DNA from 3 places in the Paenibacillus sp. JNUCC 35 genome. Region 2 is predicted to be linked to each of the others. Evidence: riboswitches for the same ligand, from Rfam matches in the RefSeq annotation. Region 2 holds a riboswitch; each other region holds the start of a gene.
What was found. A riboswitch is a leader RNA that binds a small molecule or an ion and turns the genes downstream of it on or off. The one in region 2 is predicted to bind cyclic di-AMP.
Positions count from the first base shown of each region.

Region 1: linked by a shared signal. The riboswitch ahead of AC2TF6_RS02325 (C40 family peptidase) and the one ahead of AC2TF6_RS25655 (hypothetical protein) in region 2 are both predicted to bind cyclic di-AMP.
Region 3: linked by a shared signal. The riboswitch ahead of AC2TF6_RS06350 (TrkH family potassium uptake protein) and the one ahead of AC2TF6_RS25655 (hypothetical protein) in region 2 are both predicted to bind cyclic di-AMP.

Region 1 is NZ_CM177771.1:489,640-496,172, forward strand. Features, by position in the region: gene AC2TF6_RS02300 (MFS transporter) at 1-531, shown strand, start outside; gene AC2TF6_RS02305 (DUF6597 domain-containing transcriptional factor) at 626-1,438, opposite strand; gene AC2TF6_RS02310 (SRPBCC domain-containing protein) at 1,584-2,033, shown strand; gene AC2TF6_RS02315 (DUF1540 domain-containing protein) at 2,244-2,465, opposite strand; gene AC2TF6_RS02320 (cryptochrome/photolyase family protein) at 2,507-3,898, opposite strand; gene AC2TF6_RS02325 (C40 family peptidase) at 4,048-4,512, opposite strand; cyclic di-AMP (ydaO/yuaA leader) riboswitch at 4,516-4,660, opposite strand; gene AC2TF6_RS02330 (SurA N-terminal domain-containing protein) at 4,838-5,428, opposite strand; gene AC2TF6_RS02335 (hypothetical protein) at 5,632-6,453, opposite strand; gene AC2TF6_RS02340 (M1 family metallopeptidase) at 6,463-6,533, opposite strand, start outside.
Region 2 is NZ_CM177771.1:5,662,544-5,669,076, forward strand. Features, by position in the region: gene kdpB (potassium-transporting ATPase subunit KdpB) at 1-556, opposite strand, end outside; gene kdpA (potassium-transporting ATPase subunit KdpA) at 577-2,256, opposite strand; gene kdpF (K(+)-transporting ATPase subunit F) at 2,317-2,394, opposite strand; gene AC2TF6_RS25655 (hypothetical protein) at 2,582-3,022, opposite strand; cyclic di-AMP (ydaO/yuaA leader) riboswitch at 3,140-3,318, opposite strand; cyclic di-AMP (ydaO/yuaA leader) riboswitch at 3,427-3,621, opposite strand; gene AC2TF6_RS25660 (carbon starvation CstA family protein) at 3,884-5,974, shown strand; gene AC2TF6_RS25665 (YbdD/YjiX family protein) at 5,967-6,170, shown strand; gene AC2TF6_RS25670 (YitT family protein) at 6,354-6,533, opposite strand, start outside.
Region 3 is NZ_CM177771.1:1,397,880-1,404,412, reverse strand. Features, by position in the region: gene AC2TF6_RS06360 (cation:proton antiporter) at 1-1,163, opposite strand, end outside; gene AC2TF6_RS06355 (potassium channel family protein) at 1,188-1,850, opposite strand; gene AC2TF6_RS06350 (TrkH family potassium uptake protein) at 1,865-3,208, opposite strand; cyclic di-AMP (ydaO/yuaA leader) riboswitch at 3,266-3,415, opposite strand; gene AC2TF6_RS06345 (CPBP family intramembrane glutamic endopeptidase) at 3,595-5,253, shown strand; gene uvrC (excinuclease ABC subunit UvrC) at 5,502-6,533, opposite strand, start outside.

The DNA of each region.
Region 1 (6,533 bases), 1.1 Mb from region 2:
CTGTTTTTGAATCTGTTTTTTACCGGTCCCTTTGCAATCGGCATCCCGGTTTTCGTCAAACACGTTCTGCACGGGGAGACACTCGATTTCAGTATGCTGCAATCCTTCCTGGCGGGAGGAATGCTGGTCGGCTCGATTGTGCTGGGCATTCTCAACTTGAAACGCCGGAGAGGCTTGATTAGCGTTCTGGCCCAGTTAGGCCTGTCGTTCAGCTTTCTCGCGCTGAGCATGGCCGGCACACTGTGGACCGGAGCCGTGTTCGCCGCTTGTATGGGAATCTCGATGGGAATCTCGAACATCTGCGCCATTTCCGTGATCCAGAATCATGCCGACCAAGCCTATATCGGTCGTGTGATGAGTATTCAGACCATGTCTTCCATGGGACTTACGCCTATTTCATACGGTTTGACTTCACTGCTTCTCAGCGTTGGTGTAGGAATACAGAACATTGTAATGGGCGGCGCTCTTCTCCTGCTCGCCTTTACCTTCTGGCTGATCGTTAAAATTCCGTCTTTACGGAAAGCGGACTAAAGACTACTTTCAGAAAGCGGCCTCGCTGAATTGCAGAGTGCTTCCAAGCGCTAAATCGGCGGGCCGTTCCATTTTTTTATGCAGTTCTGCCGATCTAACCTTGTTTACTGCGCACGTACTCCTCCGGAGATTTGCCGATAACCGTTTTGAAATCTTTAATTAGATGAGCCTGGTCGTAATAGCCCAGATCTACCGCGAGCTTCGACCAGTCCGGCGATTCTCCCGCATCCGCCGATACGGCGGCATCCTGGAGCCGGTATCTCTTGATAACCCATTTTGGGCTGACGCCGACATACTGGCTGAACATCCGCTGCATCGTTCTTGCGGAGATGCCGAACCTGGCTCCAACGTCCTCAACCCGGTTGATTTCCCTGTGTCCCGCAATATAATCGATCACCGAATTGACGAGTTCGATTTGTTCGTCAGCCGGCGGCCGCTCTCTAATGAAAAAGTCATCCACGAAGCGGACCTTCGCCTCTTCATCCGGTTCGGAGAAAAGGGCTTCTTCCAGCGGAAGGCAGCTTCTGCCGAAAACCTTCTGGAAGGGCAGGCTGCGGTTGACCAGCTCCGAAGCCGGCTGCCGGTAAAACGGATAAAACCCGCCCGGCCGGAACAAAACGCCGAATACTTCTCCTTTGCCCTCAAGAAGCTGCGACATTTTCCCCTTATTCGTCCCATAGATCCGCGTGTTGTCTTTTTCGAAAACCAGATTAAAGCATGGAGGCTGGAGCACCTCCTGGGTATGGGATGGAAGTCCTCTCAAGTCCCAATGAATCAGCCAGTAATGCCGGATAAAAAAAGCCAGCTCCGGAGCGGGCAATCTTCGGGAAATGGTGAACTTTTGCCGGCCCTTTTCGTAATTCAAGATGCCTTTGTTGACGACGACCGGGTTCTCCTCGGGTTTCATGCGGACCCGCCTCCGTTCAAGATGAAGTCTCAGGGAAGATGTCGCTTTTTTACAATCGCTTTGCGCCGTGGCCCTGTAAAGTTGATGGTAGCAAAACGGCCAAGCTATCACAAGACGCCGACACTAGGCTAGGGAGGAATCTTCAATGGATCTCACTTATCATTTTTATATCGACGGCAGCCCGGAGCAGGTGTGGGATGTTTTCGTAACACCGGAGAAAACCCGTAAAATCTTTTTCGACTGTGTGATCGATTCTTCTTATGTCCCCGGTGAATCTATCCGGTATATCGGACCCGGCAATGACGGCGAGCAGACCGTCCATATTTACGGAGAAGTGCTGGAATACGAACCGAACCGTATCCTTAGTTACATTGAACACCCCGGTCCTTCGTATTATCCGAATCATGCGGATATCACTACGCGGGTAACCATTAAGCTGGAGCCGGTCGGCGGCTGCACCAAGCTGACCCTGATCAACGATGAGTGGGTCGAAAATCATCCTTCCTACACAAAGGCGGACCCCGCATGGTGGATGCTGCTGAGCGCCATCAAAACGTTCGTGGAGACCGGAAAGAAACTGGATCTCGGCTGGTAAGGCAGAGAAGGGCGGGGTTCCGTATAGAACCATCCTGCAGGAGTAAGTGAAGCGTTTCCACACAAAAAAAGGCCGTGCAGGCTGAAGCCTGCACGGCCTTTAATCACCCGCTGATCTCAGCGGGATTATTTTTGTAAGCCGACAGCAGGGGAGCTCTACGGCTCCTCTGCTGTCGGCATTTTCATTTTTTAATGAAACGTTTGATTGAAATTAGTGATGATGACGTTCCTCGAAAGTTTGACAGCAGGTGTCGGTGATGCCCTCGGCGGAATCCTGATGCCCGGAATCGTAAGGCAGACCGTCCCGTTTTTGCGGTTGTGGCTTGTTCGAATGAGCGTTTACTTCGATCATAATAACTTCCGCACTGCAGTTATTGCCCTGCTCCCAGTATTCGCAGTTGGCAATGCTGCACTTCACCATTGGATTTTCCATGTTTATCACCTCGTACTTCTATTTACCCGAAGAACGGAGCTTTAAACAGGGGGAGAGCCATCCGGAGAAAATCCGGCCGGACCCGCACCGGCATCAGGTTTAGCCTCCGCCAGCATGTGCTTGTAAATCTCGATCGCTGCCGCGCGTGAGCTCTTCAGATCGACAATCGCGTCCGCCTGCGGCTTGTGAATTTCCTTATCGCTCAGATGAGCGATATGGGGAAGCCACCGCCGGATGTACATGCCCGTCGGATCATGCGTCTCCGACTGGGTGACGGGGTTCATGACGCGGAAGTACGGAGACGCGTCGAAGCCGAGCGAAGCACTCCACAGCCAGCCGCCCCGGTTGAGCACGTTGTCGTAATCGGCGAGCTTGCGCCGGAAATACCGTTCACCCAGCGTGAAGGGACACCGCAGGTTCTTGGTCAGGAACATGGCCGTCACCATCCGCAGCCGGTTCGGCATGTGCCCCGTGGCGTTCAGCTCCGCCATGGCCGCATCCACGACCGGAATGCCGGTCTGCCCCCGGCACCACCGCTCGAAGAGCGTGTCCTCCAGGCCGGAGAAATCGAATTTCTTCTCGTAGACGAAGAAATCCGGGTTATAGACGGCCTGGTACAGGTAGAAGTCGCGCCACGCCAGCTGGCGCGTCCAGGCTTCGTGCCGCTCGCTGCCGAGAGCGGCTTCATACGCCCGGCGCACGGAGAGCGCGCCGGTGTTCAGGTGGCGGCTGATCCCGCTGGTCGTCTCGAAGGCGTACCGGTCTCTTTGCGCTTCATAAGCGCGGAGACCTCCTTCGAGAAAATCGCTCAGAGTCTGAGCGGGATCAGGCGCCGTGCCTGCCGCTTCCGGGTCCAGCGGAAGCGGAAACCGGGCGGACCAGGCTTCGCGGTCCGGCAGCGGCCGTGTCTGCAAATCGCGCACGGTGACGGCAGACGACGGCCGGAAAAAAAGGTGCATGTAAGCGTTCCATTTTTTATAAAAAGGGGTAAATACCTGGTAAGGGGTGCTGCGCTCCGCGAAGTGCTGGAAGTCTCCGAAATCGGCGAGCGTATGGTCGATCAGCGTGGTAACCGGAACGCCGCGGGCGGAAGCTGAAACCTTCAGTTTGCGGTCACGTACTAATGCGTAGGGCGTAACGTCGCCGTGCAGGACGATTTCTTCAATCGGCAGCTCGGCCAGCAGCTGATCGACCACGGCATGAGGCTCGCCGGCAAGCACTTCCAGATGAGCGCCCGCTTTCCGGTATTCGCGGATGAGCCTGGAGACGTGACGGAGGAAGTTGACTCCGCTGTGTTCCCGGTCCCGGCCGTCGCGCAGAAGGAAGGGGTCCAGAATCAGGATGTGCAGGCTCGGACGCCCCAAGCTGTGAATGTAATCAAACGCAGTGAGGTCGTCAATCCGCAGATCTTTGCGATGAATAAAAAGGATCATAATGAAGGGACGCTCCTTACTTTTTCGTCTAACTTCATAGTAACAGGAAATCCGGCGCAAATGAAAAGAAGCCCGGCAAGCCAGGCTGCAACCTGGATTACGGGGCTCCCTTTCGGGTATATGCTGCGTTCCATTACGAGTGCGTCTTACTAGTCTGCAGTGATCTTGTTAAAAAGGTCATCGCCGATAACGCGGCGTGCAGAAACGTATCGTTTCGCATAGTAAGATTCGCTCAAGTCACTCTTTGTAACACCTTTGTTCGTAGCGGAGTGGGCGAACTTGTTGTTCCCGATGTAAATACCTACATGGGAGATGCCTTTTCCGTCGGTGTTAAAAAATACAAGGTCACCCGGTCTCAGATCGCTTTTCGCAACCGAGGATCCTTGGCCGTTCTGTGCTTTTGAAGTGCGTGCCAGATCAATGCCGAACCGGTCAAATACGTAGGACGTGAAGCCCGAGCAATCAAAACCGCTGGTCGATGTGCCCGAATACTTGTAAGGCGTCCCTACCAATCCGTCAATCGTGGAGCTGAGCGTCGACTTCGCGGAAGCGCTGCCGATTTCCACACTCAAAAACAGGGTCAAGCTCAAAACAAACAACAAGACTTTCTTCAACTGTGTTGCTCCTTCCTGTGCCTACGAGGTTAGCTGGAGGGTTCGGTAGAAGGTCCCCTATGATCCCTTTGTTGCAAGATCAATTCACCCAGAGTGGATCCCCCGTTTTCTTCCTTTCGTCTAAGAAGAAATTCGGCAATCTTTTTCTGTTCGACACTAAATATTCGCCATAGGTCCAGAAATTCCTTCCAAAAAACTAAAAATAGTTACAAAAAAGTTTCAAAAGCAGTTATTTAGTCGGATTTCAGGGCAAAAAATAGATCAAAAAACCCGCCTTCTTGTATAAAAAGGGCGGGTTTTCCATGTCTTTCAGCTTAGAGGCAATCTAAGTTTTCGGCTGATCCGGAAACTTCACGCGCAGCCCCGGTTTCGTTTCGGCAAGCAGTTTTTCCTGCAGGGCGTTGAGGTCTTCCTGCGTTTTCAGCTCGCCTTTTTTGACGAGGTACTCGATCGTCTTTTGCTGGAGGAGATATTTGGCGTACTGGTTGACGGTTTTAGGATCGGTCCAGTAGGTTGCTTCGGTCAAACCGGCGCTTTTGTAGAGCATCTCCTTCAACTGAGCCGCTTCGGGACCGGCCGCTTCCAGCGCTTTGCGCTGCTGGTCGATAGCCTGCTTCACTTCGGCTTCTTTGACTTTGACGCCGCGCTTCTGGCCGTAACGGACGAAGAGCTCGTCCTTAAGCATCAGATCGAGAAGCTGGTCGTTGGTCAAATTGTTTTGAGCGCCCTGCATTTGAAAGGCCAGGTCGACTTCGGCTTTCATTTTGTCGAAAGCCTGGTTGGAGATGCGGACGTCGTGACCGATCGCCACAACCTCTTTGGCTTTAACGTCGGACTGTCCGTAAAAGAACGACCCGGCGGCGACACAAAGGCCAATTACTGCCGCCACGACGGTGCTTGTCCGTGGGGATATCATCGGTAATGCCTCCTTTTATCTTCTATCTTTCCATGATAGCTGAAAAAAACGCAAATGGAAACTAAAAACCCCCTGGCCGGTGAACGGCAGGGGGAGACGGATATCGCGCCGGAACAATCCGGAACGAGAACGGTTAAGAAGAGGATCAGCGTATGTGATTCGTCTGTTTTGCCGCCCGGCTTACGGGCAGAAAACCAGGCTTTCTAGGTGCGGTAGCTTTCCCAGATTTCACGCTGCGCGGCGATGGACCACATTTTTACAAAGGTGCGGACCAAAGGGTATATCTGGTGGATAATGAGGGCCGTCAGGCCTGCCCATATGTAGGATGCATAAGTCGCCGCGACGGCCAGAAGGAAGCCGAGCAGGACAAGCAGCAGGGCATTGCCCGCGATTCGTAAGCCTTGGCGGAACACGACCGGAAGCACCGAGAGAAGTCCTCGTCGATCCTCGGAGGCCCGGCCGAACTGCAGGAACAGGAAGAGGAGCTGAACAAGCAGGGCATACACGGCATAGAGAGCCGCCCAGGGAAGCATGGACAGAAGGAGCTGCTCGAATCCGTAGGCTTTGTTGAACAAAGCAAGCGCTTTGGGAGCCAGCCAGTAGAGCGGCGCAAGCATCAAGACCGTTTGAAGGAGATAATAGAGGAAGAAGGGCAGCAGCAGTTCGCGGATTCCTTTCATAAACCGGTAGCCCGCATTCATCTGCCGGTGTTCCAGAGAGTACAGCACGCCGGCGTTCAGCATGGGGCTGATCAGCATCCGGACGGCCAGCAGGATGAGAAGCCATTCGAGATACGGCTGGATGAGATCCGTTTTTACAAGCCGGAACTGGCTTTCCATCAAGAACAAATGAACGGCGCTCTGGGGCTGATCGCTGGCCGGATAACGGTGGAGCAGGGGAACGATAATGGATTGGACCCATTTATAAAGCAGAATCCCCCAGGCAAACTGGTACACATACAGCACGCAAACGGCGAACGGCTGCTTGAGGGCGGCCGTCAAGCCTTGTCGAAGATAGCGGAGCATCTCATCACCTCACCAGGCTACAGTATCGAACAGCGTTTCCAGCAGTTTGACGACGCCGAGGGTCCAGCGGATTCTCCACG
Region 2 (6,533 bases):
CGCTTACGACCCGCGTGCCGCCAGTAACGGAGCTGAAATCGCCGCCCGCTTCTTTAATGACCGGCGCGGATTCCCCCGTGATCGCCGATTCATCGATAGAGGCCAGACCCTCAATCACTTCGCCGTCGCCGGGAATCATTTCTCCTTGGGCGACGGTAACGATATCGCCCTTGCGGAGTTCCGTGGACGGAACGACTTTAATGCCGCTGCCGACCACTTTGTTAGCCTGGATTTCTTGTTTGGACTTCTTAAGCGAATCCGCCTGGGCTTTCCCCCTGCCTTCCGCCAGCGCCTCGGCAAAGTTGGCGAACAGCACCGTGAAGAGCAGAATCAGAAACACTGTCAGGTTGAATCCGATCCGGTCCTGCGTTCCGAAGTAGCCCGGCAGTACCGTCATCAGAAGGACAATGAAGGTTCCGATTTCTACCACAAACATAACGGGATTTTTCATCATCGTAACCGGATTTAATTTAAGAAAGCTTTGCACGATCGCCTGTTTAACGATATCCCCGCTCAGCATCGATTTTCGTTTCGTTTGAGAAGCATTTGAGCTCATCCGTTTTCACCCCATCGTTTTTAACGCAATGTCAAATATTCGGCCACCGGACCGAGCGCGATTACCGGCAGGAAGGTGAGCGCCCCAATGATGACGACCGTACCTACCACGATTCCGGTAAACAAGGCATTGTCCGTACGGAACGTACCGATTGTTTCCGGGACCCACTGCTTACGGCCCAGTGAGCCGGCCACACCCAGCAGGGCGATGATCGACACGTAACGGCCAAGCAGCATCACAATTCCCGTGGAACTGTTCCAGAACGGCGTATTGTCTGCCAGCCCCTCGAAGCCGGAGCCGTTATTGGCCGCCGACGACGTGAACTCGTACAGCACCTGGGAGATTCCGTGGAATCCCGGATTGGTGACGGCTCCTTTGCCAAGCTCCGTCATGAAGGCGATCGCTGTCGGAGCCAGGATGATAAGCGGATGCGCCAGAATCGCAACGGCGATCAGTTTCATCTCACGGGACTCGATTTTGCGTCCCAGAAACTCCGGGGTCCGGCCGACCATGAGGCCCGCCAGAAAGACCGCCAAAATCGCGTACATGAGCATATTGACCAGCCCGACTCCGTCCCCGCCGAATACGCAGTTCAGCATCATTTGAGCGAGCGGAACCATTCCGCCCAGCGGGGTGAGCGTGTCGTGCATATTGTTGACGCTTCCCGTCGTCGCCGCCGTCGTTACCGTAGTGAACAGCGCGGACTGGGCAATGCCGAACCGCACCTCTTTACCTTCCATACTGCCGATGGACGAATCCGCGCCAAGGGCGTTCAAGGCAGGGTTACCGGCCTTTTCCGAGAAGAAAGCGACCGACAGAAAGACCAGGAACAAGGTCATCATCGCGGTGAAAATGACCCACCCCTGCTTCCGGTTCTTCGCAAACCGCCCGAAGGTATAGGTTAATGAGGCCGGAATGCACCACATGGACAACATTTCGATCACGTTAGTCAGCGGAGACGGATTTTCAAACGGATGGGAAGAGTTCACCCCGAAGAAACCGCCGCCGTTCGTACCCAGATGCTTGATGGACACAAGCGACGCTACCGGACCGATGGCGATTTGCTGCTCCCCGCCTTCAAGCGTCTTCGCGGCCACGGTCGGATCCAGCGTCTGCGGCACCTTCAGGCCGACAAGCACCAGCGTGACCACGATAGCCAGCGGCAGCAGCAGGCGGGTGTGTCCTTTTACAAAATCCGTAAAAAAGTTCCCGATGGTATTGCCTTTGGACGTCAGTCCGCGGATAAACGCAATCGCTACAACGATCCCCGTTACGGCGGACGTGAACATCATCATCATGATGACCGCCATCTGCGAGAAATAGGACAAGCCCGTTTCCCCGCTGTAGTGCTGCAGGTTGGTGTTCGTCATAAAGCTGATGATCGTATTAAACGACAGCGTCGCTTCCATATTGTCGATCCCGTTCGGGTTCAAAGGAAGAGCACGCTGCAGACGGAGGATCAGATACCCGACCGCCACAAGCACGATGTTGGTCAGCACAAGGCTGCCCGCATACTTCTTCCACGTCATGCCATTCTCGCTGCGGATACCCGCAAGCTTGTAAATGGGCCGTTCCAGCCAGCCGAACCATTTGTCCGTCCGGTTTCTCTCATTCGAAAAAACATGATAAATATAAGTCCCAAGCGGTTTCACCAGCAGGCAAAGCACCGCGATTACGATTACGATTTGCACAATCTCCATGGATTCCTATCCTCCTCAAGCAACTCCGCGCTAGTCGTTCACCGGCTGCCCGAAGGCGCCCTAAAATTTTTCGGGATGTATGAGCGCGTATATCAGATACAGGAAAAGCCCTGCCGTAAAAAGCGCGATGATCATCATGTACGGCCGCCTTCCGAGCCTTCCACGACATGGTCACACCAGGTCAGAAAACCGTAAAAGATGAGATAAATAAATGCCAGCAGCAGAATCATATAAAGGTCCGTCATGTGTGTCGGCTCCTTTCTTTCCTATTTATAGGTTCGTTTTATAGGTTCATTTATTATCCTTCGGACAGTGAATTTAAACGTTAGCGTAAAACTTCCTCGGGCACTTGGCCCGGTGCTGCTCCAAGCAGGAAAGAGACCTGACGGGTATTCGTATGCACCACATGGTCGGCGCCGAGCGCTTTATAAATCAACCGCGGTGTGGCATTCGTTTTCACCACAAAAATCGTTCCGGTTGTCCAGCTGCGGACCATCTGAAGATACCGGCAGCAGAGCGGCAGGCTGTCTTCGAAAAGATAAACGTCACCGATCGGAAGCTCGGGAACTTCCCAGGCTTCGTGGCGAACGGTGTCCACTTCCACGATGTGCCGGACTCCCAGCTTCTTCATCCGCTGTCCTTCTGCGGGGTTGTTCACAAGCGCCGCGAAGGGTCTGCGGTAAATATTCAGCAGTTTAATAAAGTTCTCGCCGGTGACATTCGGTGCGGAAACCAACGTATAGGTTTGGATCTTTCTCTCGTCCACTTTTTATCCCTCTTTCATGTTTTGGGCAGCAAAAAAAGAAGCCTGCGGAAGAGGAACTCTTCACGCGGCTTCTTGACGGTCACAGCCTAAAAAGACTATAGCCGAAGCGCGATAGCAGTCGCCTCTCTCGGTACGCTTACGAGGTTAGCTGTCGGATTCGGGCGTGAGAGTCGCCCTACCATGACGGCACGGATGCCGCTTCTGGATTCACCCCATGAGGACTGGCCGTCAGGCCTGCAAGTCCTCGTTGGTTCCCCCGTTTTCCGCTTCACACGGAAACTCAGCGATAAAAACGCATGTTCATTTGTTTGGCACATTTTTCATTTTCGGATGTTTTTGAACATAACAAAACCACAGCGAAACGAAGTCCCTGTGGTCGATGCCGATCACAAGCTTCTTCAACCCCTCCCGAACTCATGCGCTTACGAGGTTAGCTGTCGGATTCGGGCGGTGAGAGTCGCCCTACCTGATTGCCGGGTCCATGGGTTCCGGCGCTTCAGGATTCACCCCTGCAGACACGGCTCCGGCTCTCACACCGGATCAATGCTGCGATGGTTCCCCCGCTTCCCCCGGAGGGGGAAATTCAGCGAAAGCAAGAAACTGTTTTTTTCAATTGATGGAATGAATGTTACACCTCCGCACGTGCTTTGTAAAGATATGGGGAGATTGGTTTTAAACCGATTTAAGCCAAAGAAATCCCCTAATGCGCTTACATTTCTACTTTTTGTGCGCTAGCTTGTTAATACGTCGAAAATCTCACGTTTTTGAAAACGGTTTGGACATCCAGCCTCTTCCCGCACCGGAAAAACCTGCTATACTACTTGTAAATGTTCCCATATTAACCAGTAAGGAGGCATGTTTATGAAAATCGGATGGAAATCAATCTTGCTCTGGGGGGTGATTTCCATTGTCGGCGCGTTCGCTTTCGGGCTTGTCGCACTTAATCGCGGGGAAACGATCAATGCCGCCTGGCTCGTTATCGCAGCCGTCAGCTGCTATGCGGTCGCCTACCGGTTCTACAGCCGTTTTCTCGCCCGCAAAGTCTTCGTGCTCGACGACAACCGGAAAACACCCGCAGAGCTGAACAACGACGGCAAGGACTATGTGCCGACGAACAAATGGGTGCTGTTCGGGCACCATTTCGCGGCCATTGCCGGAGCGGGTCCTCTCGTAGGCCCCGTGCTTGCCGCCCAGATGGGCTATCTGCCCGGAACGCTGTGGATTATTCTCGGCGTTATTCTGGGAGGCGCCGTCCAGGATTTCGTGATTCTTTTCGCTTCAACTCGTAGAAACGGTAAATCGCTGGGCGATATGATCAAGGACGAAATCGGCAAGGTGACGGGCACGATTGCCATGCTTGGCATTCTGGGCATTATGATCATTCTTCTCGCCGTGCTCGGGCTCGTCGTCGTCAAAGCTCTGATCGGCAGCCCGTGGGGCATGTTCACGATTGCCGCCACCATTCCGATCGCCCTCCTTATGGGCGTGTATATGCGCTACATACGGCCCGGCCGGGTCGGGGAAGCATCGCTCATTGGCGTCGTGCTGCTCGTTCTGTCGCTGATCGGAGGCAAGTTCGTCGCCGAGAGCGCCGCTCTGGCCCCGCTTTTCTCCTTCAGCGGGGAAACCATCGCTCTGATGATGATCGCCTACGGCTTTTTCGCTTCGGTCATGCCGGTTTGGCTGCTTCTGGCGCCCCGCGACTATCTCAGCACGTTCCTGAAAGTCGGAACGATCATCGGCCTCGCGCTGGGTATTATTTTCGTTCTGCCGGATCTGTCCATGCCGGCCACGACCCGGTTCATCGACGGAACCGGTCCCGTCTTCGCCGGGAATTTGTTCCCGTTCCTGTTCATCACCATTGCCTGCGGCTCCGTATCGGGCTTCCATGCGCTGATCTCCTCCGGGACGACGCCCAAAATGCTGGAGCGCGAATCCCACGCGCGTCCGATCGGCTACGGCGCGATGCTGGTCGAATCGTTCGTCGCCATCATGGCGCTGATCGCCGCCTGCATCATCACGCCCGGCACCTACTTCGCGATTAACTCGTCGGCGGCGGCCCTGGGCGGTACCGATGTGGCGACCGCGGCGGCAACCATCACGAGCTGGGGCTTCACCATCACGCCCGAGCAGTTGACTACGCTGTCCAAGGATATCGGCGAGAGTACCATCCTCTCGCGGACGGGCGGCGCGCCGACCTTCGCCATCGGCATGGCGCAAATCTTGTCCGGCGTGATCGGCGGCAAAACGATGATGGCGTTCTGGTACCACTTCGCCATCCTGTTCGAAGCGTTGTTCATCCTGACGACGATCGACGCCGGTACCCGCGTGGGGCGTTTCCTCATCCAGGATCTGCTCGGCTATGCCAGCAAGTCGCTGGGGGATACCCGGTCCACGGTAGGCAATCTTATCGCTACGGCTCTCTGCGTGGCGGGCTGGGGTTATTTCCTCTACCAAGGCGTTGTGGACCCTCTGGGGGGCATCAACTCCTTGTGGGCGCTCTTCGGCATCGCCAACCAGATGCTGGCCGGCATCGCGCTTGTGCTGGGGACGACCATTTTGTTCAAAATGGGCAAGAAGGCGTACGCCTGGGTCACGCTCCTGCCCACAACGTGGCTGCTTATCGTGACCATGTCCGCCGGCTGGCAGAAGCTGTTCCACGAGAAAGCGAACATCGGCTTTCTTTCTCACGCCAAGCAGTTCCAGAACGCGCTGGACAGCGGCAAAATCGTCGCTCCGGCCAAAACGGCCGCGCAGATGAAGCAGATCGTGATGAACGATTACATCGACGCGGCCTTGTGCGGATTTTTCATGATCGTGGTGCTGATCGTGTTTATCTCGGCCATCCGCGTCTGGCTGAAGGCGATTTCGAACAAACCGCTGGACCTTTACGAAGCCCCGTATATCCCGCGCAGCGGGCAGGGCAGATCCGAGGCGACGAAATATGTTTAAGCGCCTGAAACTGATCTGGAGCTACCGCAATCAGTTTATCCATCTGATGGTGGGCGTCCCCCACTACGAGACATATGTGGCTCATATGAAAAGCACCCACCAAGACCAGCCTGTCCTGAGCCGTGCGGAGTTTTTCCGGCAGGCCCAGGACAACCGATATGACGCCAAGGACGGGAAAATCTCCCGCTGCTGCTAGGTGTTTGCGGCGGCACGCTACGGCGGCACGCTACGGCAGCACGCTACGGCGGCACGCTACGACAGCACGTTACGGCAGCACGTTACGGCAGCACGCTACGACAGCACAAAAAAACCAGCAGCCCTTTGGGCCGCTGGTTTTTTCCTTTATCCCTGTGTCTGCAGGGGAAGCTTTTTGCAAGGATCAGTGGATATCCTTCTTCTTGAATTGTCCGCCCTTCACATCGTGAATATTGCCGACGGCAATAAAGGCGTTTCCGTCCCATTCTTCGACGATGGATTTCAGCTTCGCTTCTTCCAGACGAGTAATAACGGTGAAAATCACCTTCTTGTCATCGCCGGTATAAGCGCCTTCCCCATGAAG
Region 3 (6,533 bases), 2.0 Mb from region 2:
GTGATCAGAACCGCCATAAACGTAACGGAAGCGATCAGATCCGCATGGGCGATGCCCAGCCCCGCCACCATGCCGGAAAGCGCGGCCGGAATCACGCCGGTTTCCCTCACCCAGAACATGAAGACAATCTCTCTCCAAGTCCATTTCGCTTTGCGGTCCGGCAGCGCGCAGAGAAGCACGACCAGCGGACGGGCGATGAACATGAACACGAAAATTATGCCGAGACTCGGCCACAAATACTTGAGAAGCAGCGGAAAATTGACCTGGCTGCCGAGCAGGATAAAAATCAGCATCCGCATCAGAACGGTCACATTTTCCGAGAAATGCGTCATTTCCTGCTTTTTATCCTCCATATGCAGCTTGAAGACGTCGGAATTGCCCCAGATCAGCCCGGCCGTGAACGTCGCCATAAAACCGCTGACCCCCAGATGTTCACCCGCCAGATAAGAGCCGAGAGCCGCCGCCAGCATCAGGATCGTCGCGTAATCGCGCAGAAAGCCGATTTTCACGTGTGCGGTCAGGAAGGCTCCCGCATACCCGATAATGGCGCCGACCGACAGCCCGCCCAGCGCGGTTTTCACAAACTGCCAGGCGCCTGAAGCGACGGATACGTGCTCCGTTCCCAGAAGAATGGCAATCAGCGAGAAGGTAAGGATGGAGCCCGTAGCGTCATTGAATGCCGACTCGCTCTCCACCGTCTCGCGCACTTTGGTCCGGATTCTCACCTGTTTGAACACGGGAATAAGCGTAGCCGGATCGGTGGAAGAGATGATAGCTCCGAGGAGAAGCGCGTGCAGCCAGGGCAGGCCGAGAAACCAGTGGGAAGCGGCCGCGACCGCCGCGCACGTAAGGATGACGCCCGGTATGCTCAGCAGCGTGACGGAGATCCAGACATGCTTCAGCCCGCTCAGCCGGATATTGCGCCCACCGTCAAACAGAATGAGCGTGGAGCCGACGACCAGGATGAACTGGTTGGTCAGCGAACTGCTCGGTTCCGCGATCCAGTGAAACGCTTGTCCGAAAATCATCCCCGCGATCAGAAAAAGCGCCACATCGGGCAGGCGCAGCCATCCCGCCAGTTTGCCGAACAACATGCCCAGAACGACAATCAGGATAAATAAATACAGCTCATAGTCTATGAGCTGTGTCAAAGCATTCTCCATGCGCATACGCCCCTTTCCCGCTTCTTAGCGGATCGCGCGGCTCTCAAACGTATCGATCTGCTCTTTCGTGCCGATGACGACCATCACGTCTTTCTCGTGCAGGACATCTTCGGCGGTAGGCGCGATAATCACGTCGTCCGTTTTATTGATGGCGACGATACTGCAGCCGTACTTGGCCCTCGGATCGAGTTCCTTTAGAGTAAGGCCGGAAATACGCCGGGAAACGACGAGCTCCGCGATCGTATAGTTTTTGGACAATTCGATGTAATCGAGAAGGTTCGGCGACACCAGCTGGTGAGCCACGCGCACGCCCATATCCCGCTCCGGAAAGATAATCCGGTCCACGCCGATTTTTTCAAGCACCTTGGCATGCTGATCGGTCAACGCCTTCGCGACGACCGTTTTAACGCCTAGCTCCTTAAGCAGAATCGCCGCCATGATACTCGCCTGGATGTTGTCTCCGATAGCCACGACGGCGCAGTCGAAATTGCGGACGCCGAGCGAGCGGAGAACCTCTTCATCCGTCGCGTCCGCAACTACGGTATGGGTGAGCTTGTCGCTCATCTCGTCCACTTTCTCTTCGTCTCTGTCGATGCCCAGCACCTCGTGCCCGAGCTGAGTCAATTCTTGGGACAAGCTGGAACCGAAGCGTCCGAGTCCGATAACTGCATATTGAATGAAAGCCATTGTTTTGTTTCTCCTTAACCTATCGTGATTTTTCCTTCTGGATAACGGTACAGTTCTTTCTCGGCTTTAGGCTGCAGCGCATACGCCAATGTCAAAGGCCCGAGACGTCCGGCGAACATGGTCAAGGCGATCATAACCTTGCCGAACGCGGTAAGCTTCGTGGTCAGCCCCAGGGTGAGTCCTACAGTCCCGAATGCCGAGGTCACTTCATACAAAATCATAAGAAACTCGTGATCTTCCGTCGTAGACAGAAGCATGGTAACGAAAATAACAAGAAAGAGTGCAAACATCGTCAAAGTGATCGCCTTCAGGATGCGTTCCTTGCCGAGACGGTTGCGGAAGAAGACGATATCTTCTTTTCCCCGCACCATCGCCACGATTGCCCCGACCAGCATCGTAAACGTAGTCGTCTTGATCCCGCCCCCGGTAGAACCGGGAGAAGCCCCGATAAACATCAGGATGATCATGAAAAATTGAGTCGCTTGGCGGAGAGAAGCGAGATCAAGCGTGTTCGCTCCCGCCGTACGCGGTGTGACCGATTGAAAGAACGAAGCGAGAATCTTGCCGCCGAAGTCCAGCGAACCCAGCGTTTTCGAATTGGAATACTCGAAGATAAAAATAACAAGCGCCCCGGTCACGATCAGAATGCTTGTGGCGCTCAGCACCACCTTGGAGTGAAGGGTCAGCCTCTTCGTTTTCCGGTAATCCATCACATCGGACATCACGATAAAACCGATCCCGCCCAGAACGATGAGCGCCATCGTCACTACATTGGTAATAAAATCGTCGGCGTAAGCGGTCAGCGAAGAGAATGGGCCGGTAATGGGACCGAACAGGTCAAACCCGGCATTGTTGAAAAAGGAAACGGCGTGCCAGATGCCGTAGTACAGCCCCTTCGGAAAACCGAGATCCATCGACCAGCGGGCGGTAAACAGGACAGCCGCGATTCCTTCGATGCTCAGCGAGTAGATCAGTACTTTCCGGAAAAGGCGGACAATCCCTTCCATGCTGCCCTGGTTCAAGGCTTCCTGAAGCAGTAGCCTTTCGCGGAGCGATATCTTCTTGCGCAGGATGAAGGCAAAAAGCGTCGCCATACTCATGAATCCGAGGCCGCCGATTTGAATCAGCGAGATAATGACAATTTGCCCGAACATCGTAAAATGCGACCCGGTGTCTACCACGACCAGACCTGTTACACAGGTAGCCGAGGTGGCCGTGAAGAGGGCGTCGATGAACGGAAGCGGCAGCCCGTCCGTTGACGAGACCGGCAGCATCAGCAGGCCGGAGCCGACGAGAATAATGAGCGCAAACCCGAGAACGAGAATCTGAGGCGGCGTAAACCTCGACTTTTTTAACACATAATTTCCTCCTATATGAAGCACAAAAAAGACACTGGAAACCCACTGCCTTTCGGTTATGGTTCCTGCTGTCGCCTACGAGGTTAGCTGACGGATTCGGATGTACAGGCCACCCTATTTACCCTTCCCTATTCAGGCACAAGCGGTAAAATTCACCCCAAAGTATGGTTCCCCCGTTTTCCTGCGGAAATTCGGCGTATGAAGTTGCGCGAAGAAATGAATCATCCGCATTATATATCTGTTATTAAACAAGCACAAAGCCCTTTTAACCGGATTTTACGGGGGGAAACATAGACAATCTTCCTGCAGCTAACTGGGAGTCACGAATTGGCATCCTTACGCAAACTATGATACGGTTAAAAAAACAATCGGAGAAGGAGCTGACCATGAAAAAATACGGTCTGGATAAACCGCTGCTGCTGCTCGCCCTGACCGGATTCCTTCTATATGCAGCCGTAGTTTTCATCTATAATACCGGGGCCGCTCCCGCCGGTTCCGATCCTTACGAAACGGCAACCTCCATTACGAAAGAACAAGCCGCGGAGGCAGCGGTCGCATGGCTGCGGCAAAGGCAGGGCGCCGATACAGTAAACGGTTCCGGCGTCGTTACGGGCGGCGGGGCTCCCGGCACATTCGTCAGCTACCAATCGGAGAAGGAACTCAGCGGTTATCTCACCAAAGAGAAGCTTCAAACGTTGTATGACAAAAGCTACGCCAGCCGGGTGCCCGTCGATTACTATCGGGTAGAAGTCACCGAGGCTTCCCCTTCGGTCCGGAAGTGGATCATCGATATCCATATGACCACGAAAGCCGTCATCGGCTGGTCCGGCATCGGCGGCGAAGACCGGGCCGTCGTGTCCGCGGCCGATGCGGAGAAGCTCGCCCGGGAAGCGATAGCGAGGCAGGGCTACGAAGAGGCGGAGTTCGAGCGGATCAGCCCGCCTGCCGCCAAGTCCGGTCTGCTGCTGTTCGAGCGGCGGAAAGAGCCTGTCGGGGACGCTAAGCTGACGATCGGCGTGAAACTGGACGGAACCTCCGTTTCCTCGTTCACCCAATCGTTCCGGCTCCCCGACGCTTTCACGTCTTGGCTGGAGCACCAAGAGGATACCGCCTCCATGTGGACCCGCATCAGCTTGTGGGGCAACGGCCTGATGGCCCTGATCGCCCTCGGCTATACCGTCCTTAAATGGAGGACGGTCGATTTTTCCCGGGGCGTCCTGCTAACGGCGGTGTATGCCGTGATCTACGTCATGAACAACATCAACATGTATCCGGCTTATAAGGCCGGCAGTACGCTGACGAGCAGCGGCCAGGAAGCGATGCTTTCGATCGTGCTGATCAACTTCGTGACGCTGCTGATGGCCGCAGCCGTCTACTTCTCTTTCACGGCGGGCGAAGCCCTGTGGAGACGCGTAGGAAAGTCCGTCATGCCCCGCTGGCGCGACGCCGACTTCGGCTCGCGCGTAACCCGCAGCATGGCGCAGGGCTATCTGCTCTGCCTGTTCCTGCTCGGCCTCCAGCAGGTGCTGTTCCTTGTGGCGGAGAAAGGCTTCGGTGTCTGGTCGGTGAACGACCCGATGTCGTCTCCCCGCAACATGCTGCAGCCCGCTTTGCTTCCGCTGATGGCTTGGGCGGCGGGCATCTCCGAGGAGGCCACCTTCCGGCTGCTCGGCATCGCCCTGTTCAGCAGGCTGCTCCGGTTCAAATGGCTGGCCGTGCTTCTGCCCAGCCTCATCTGGGCGGCGGGACACACCGCCTACCCGATCTACCCGGTGTACACCAGGCTGATCGAGGTCACGGTGCTCGGCCTCGTGTTCGGCTACGCCTTCCTGCGGTACGGGTTCCTGACCGCCCTGTTCGCCCATACGGCTATGGACAGCATCCTTATGGGCCTGTCCCTTCTCACGGGCGAAGGACTGGCAGCCGGCACGCCTGCGCTCGGCCTGCTCTATATGGCGCTGCCCGCCGCCGTCGCCCTTGCGGTGTCCTGGCTCCACAAGCTGAGATTTGTGAGCGGAAGCAGGCGGAACCGGCGGCCCGTCTAGAGAGTCGGCGGCTTTGTCTGAAGCGGGGGCAGTGGACCGCCTGCCGGCAGCAAGCCGCCCGGACTCTTGGATACGGCAGCCCGGACACGGCGGCAGTGCGATGCACACGGTCATGCGGCACATCGCCGCGAAGGAGCGGCACGGCGCAAACGGCATAGCCGTGCGGCTGCGGCAAGGCCCGGAAACCAGCGGAAGTGCAATCACCGCCGACTTGCGCCGCATAAAACGCACAAAAAAGAGGAACCGTCTCAAATGGACGGTTTCTCTTGTTCTTGTTCTCCCCGCAGAGCGGTCAATATTTGTGCGGCGAGTTTCTCGCCGATCCCTAGAGGCCGGAAGTCTTCGACCGCGGCCTCTTTGATTTTTTTAACGGACCCGAAATGCTTCAACAGCAGCTTCCGGCGTTTCTCCCCGATACCGGGAATGGCATCGAGCTGCGAAACGACCATCGACTTCGCCCGCCGCTCCCGGTGGAACGTAATCGCGAAGCGGTGGACTTCGTCCTGGATCCGCTGAAGCAGGTAAAATTCCTGACTGTCGCGCGGAATAGGAACGACTTCGGCGGGGTCGCCGGCCAGCAGCATCGCGGTTTTGTGCTTCACGTCCTTGGACAGGCCGCACACCGGAACGAACAGCCCCAGCTCGTTCTCCAGCACGTCGATAGCGACCGACATCTGCCCTTTGCCGCCGTCCACGATGATCAGATCGGGCAGCGCCAGGTTCTCCTTCAGCACCCGCTCGTAACGGCGGCGGATGACTTCCCGCATGGACTCGTAATCGTCCGGTCCCTGCACCGTCTTGATCTTGTATTTGCGGTATTCCTTCCGGTCCGGCTTTCCGTCCGTGAAGACGACCATCGCGGCCACAGGGTCGGAGCCCTGGATGTTCGAGTTGTCGAACGCCTCGATCCGCGTGACAGGCCCCGTACCGAGCCAACTGCCGAGGTTCTCGACAGCCAGCACCGTGCGCTGCGCATCCCGCTCGATGAGGCGGAACTTCTCCTCCAGGCCGACGCGCGCGTTGTCCCTGGCCATGTCGACCATCTGCTTTTTCAGCCCGCGCTGCGGAAAATGCACTTTCACCTTCAGCCAGCTCTCCAGCGCTTCCTTCACGTCTTTCTGCTCCGCGGTCGTCGGCATGCTGCGCGAATCGGAACCGGATTGTTCCTCGGCTTCCGCCGCGAGCGGCGACGGCGAAGCCGCCTCTTCCGGGGCTTCCCGCAGGCTCTCCGGCGATCCGCCGTCTTCTCCGGCCTGCCGCACAGCCGCGCCCGCCACTGC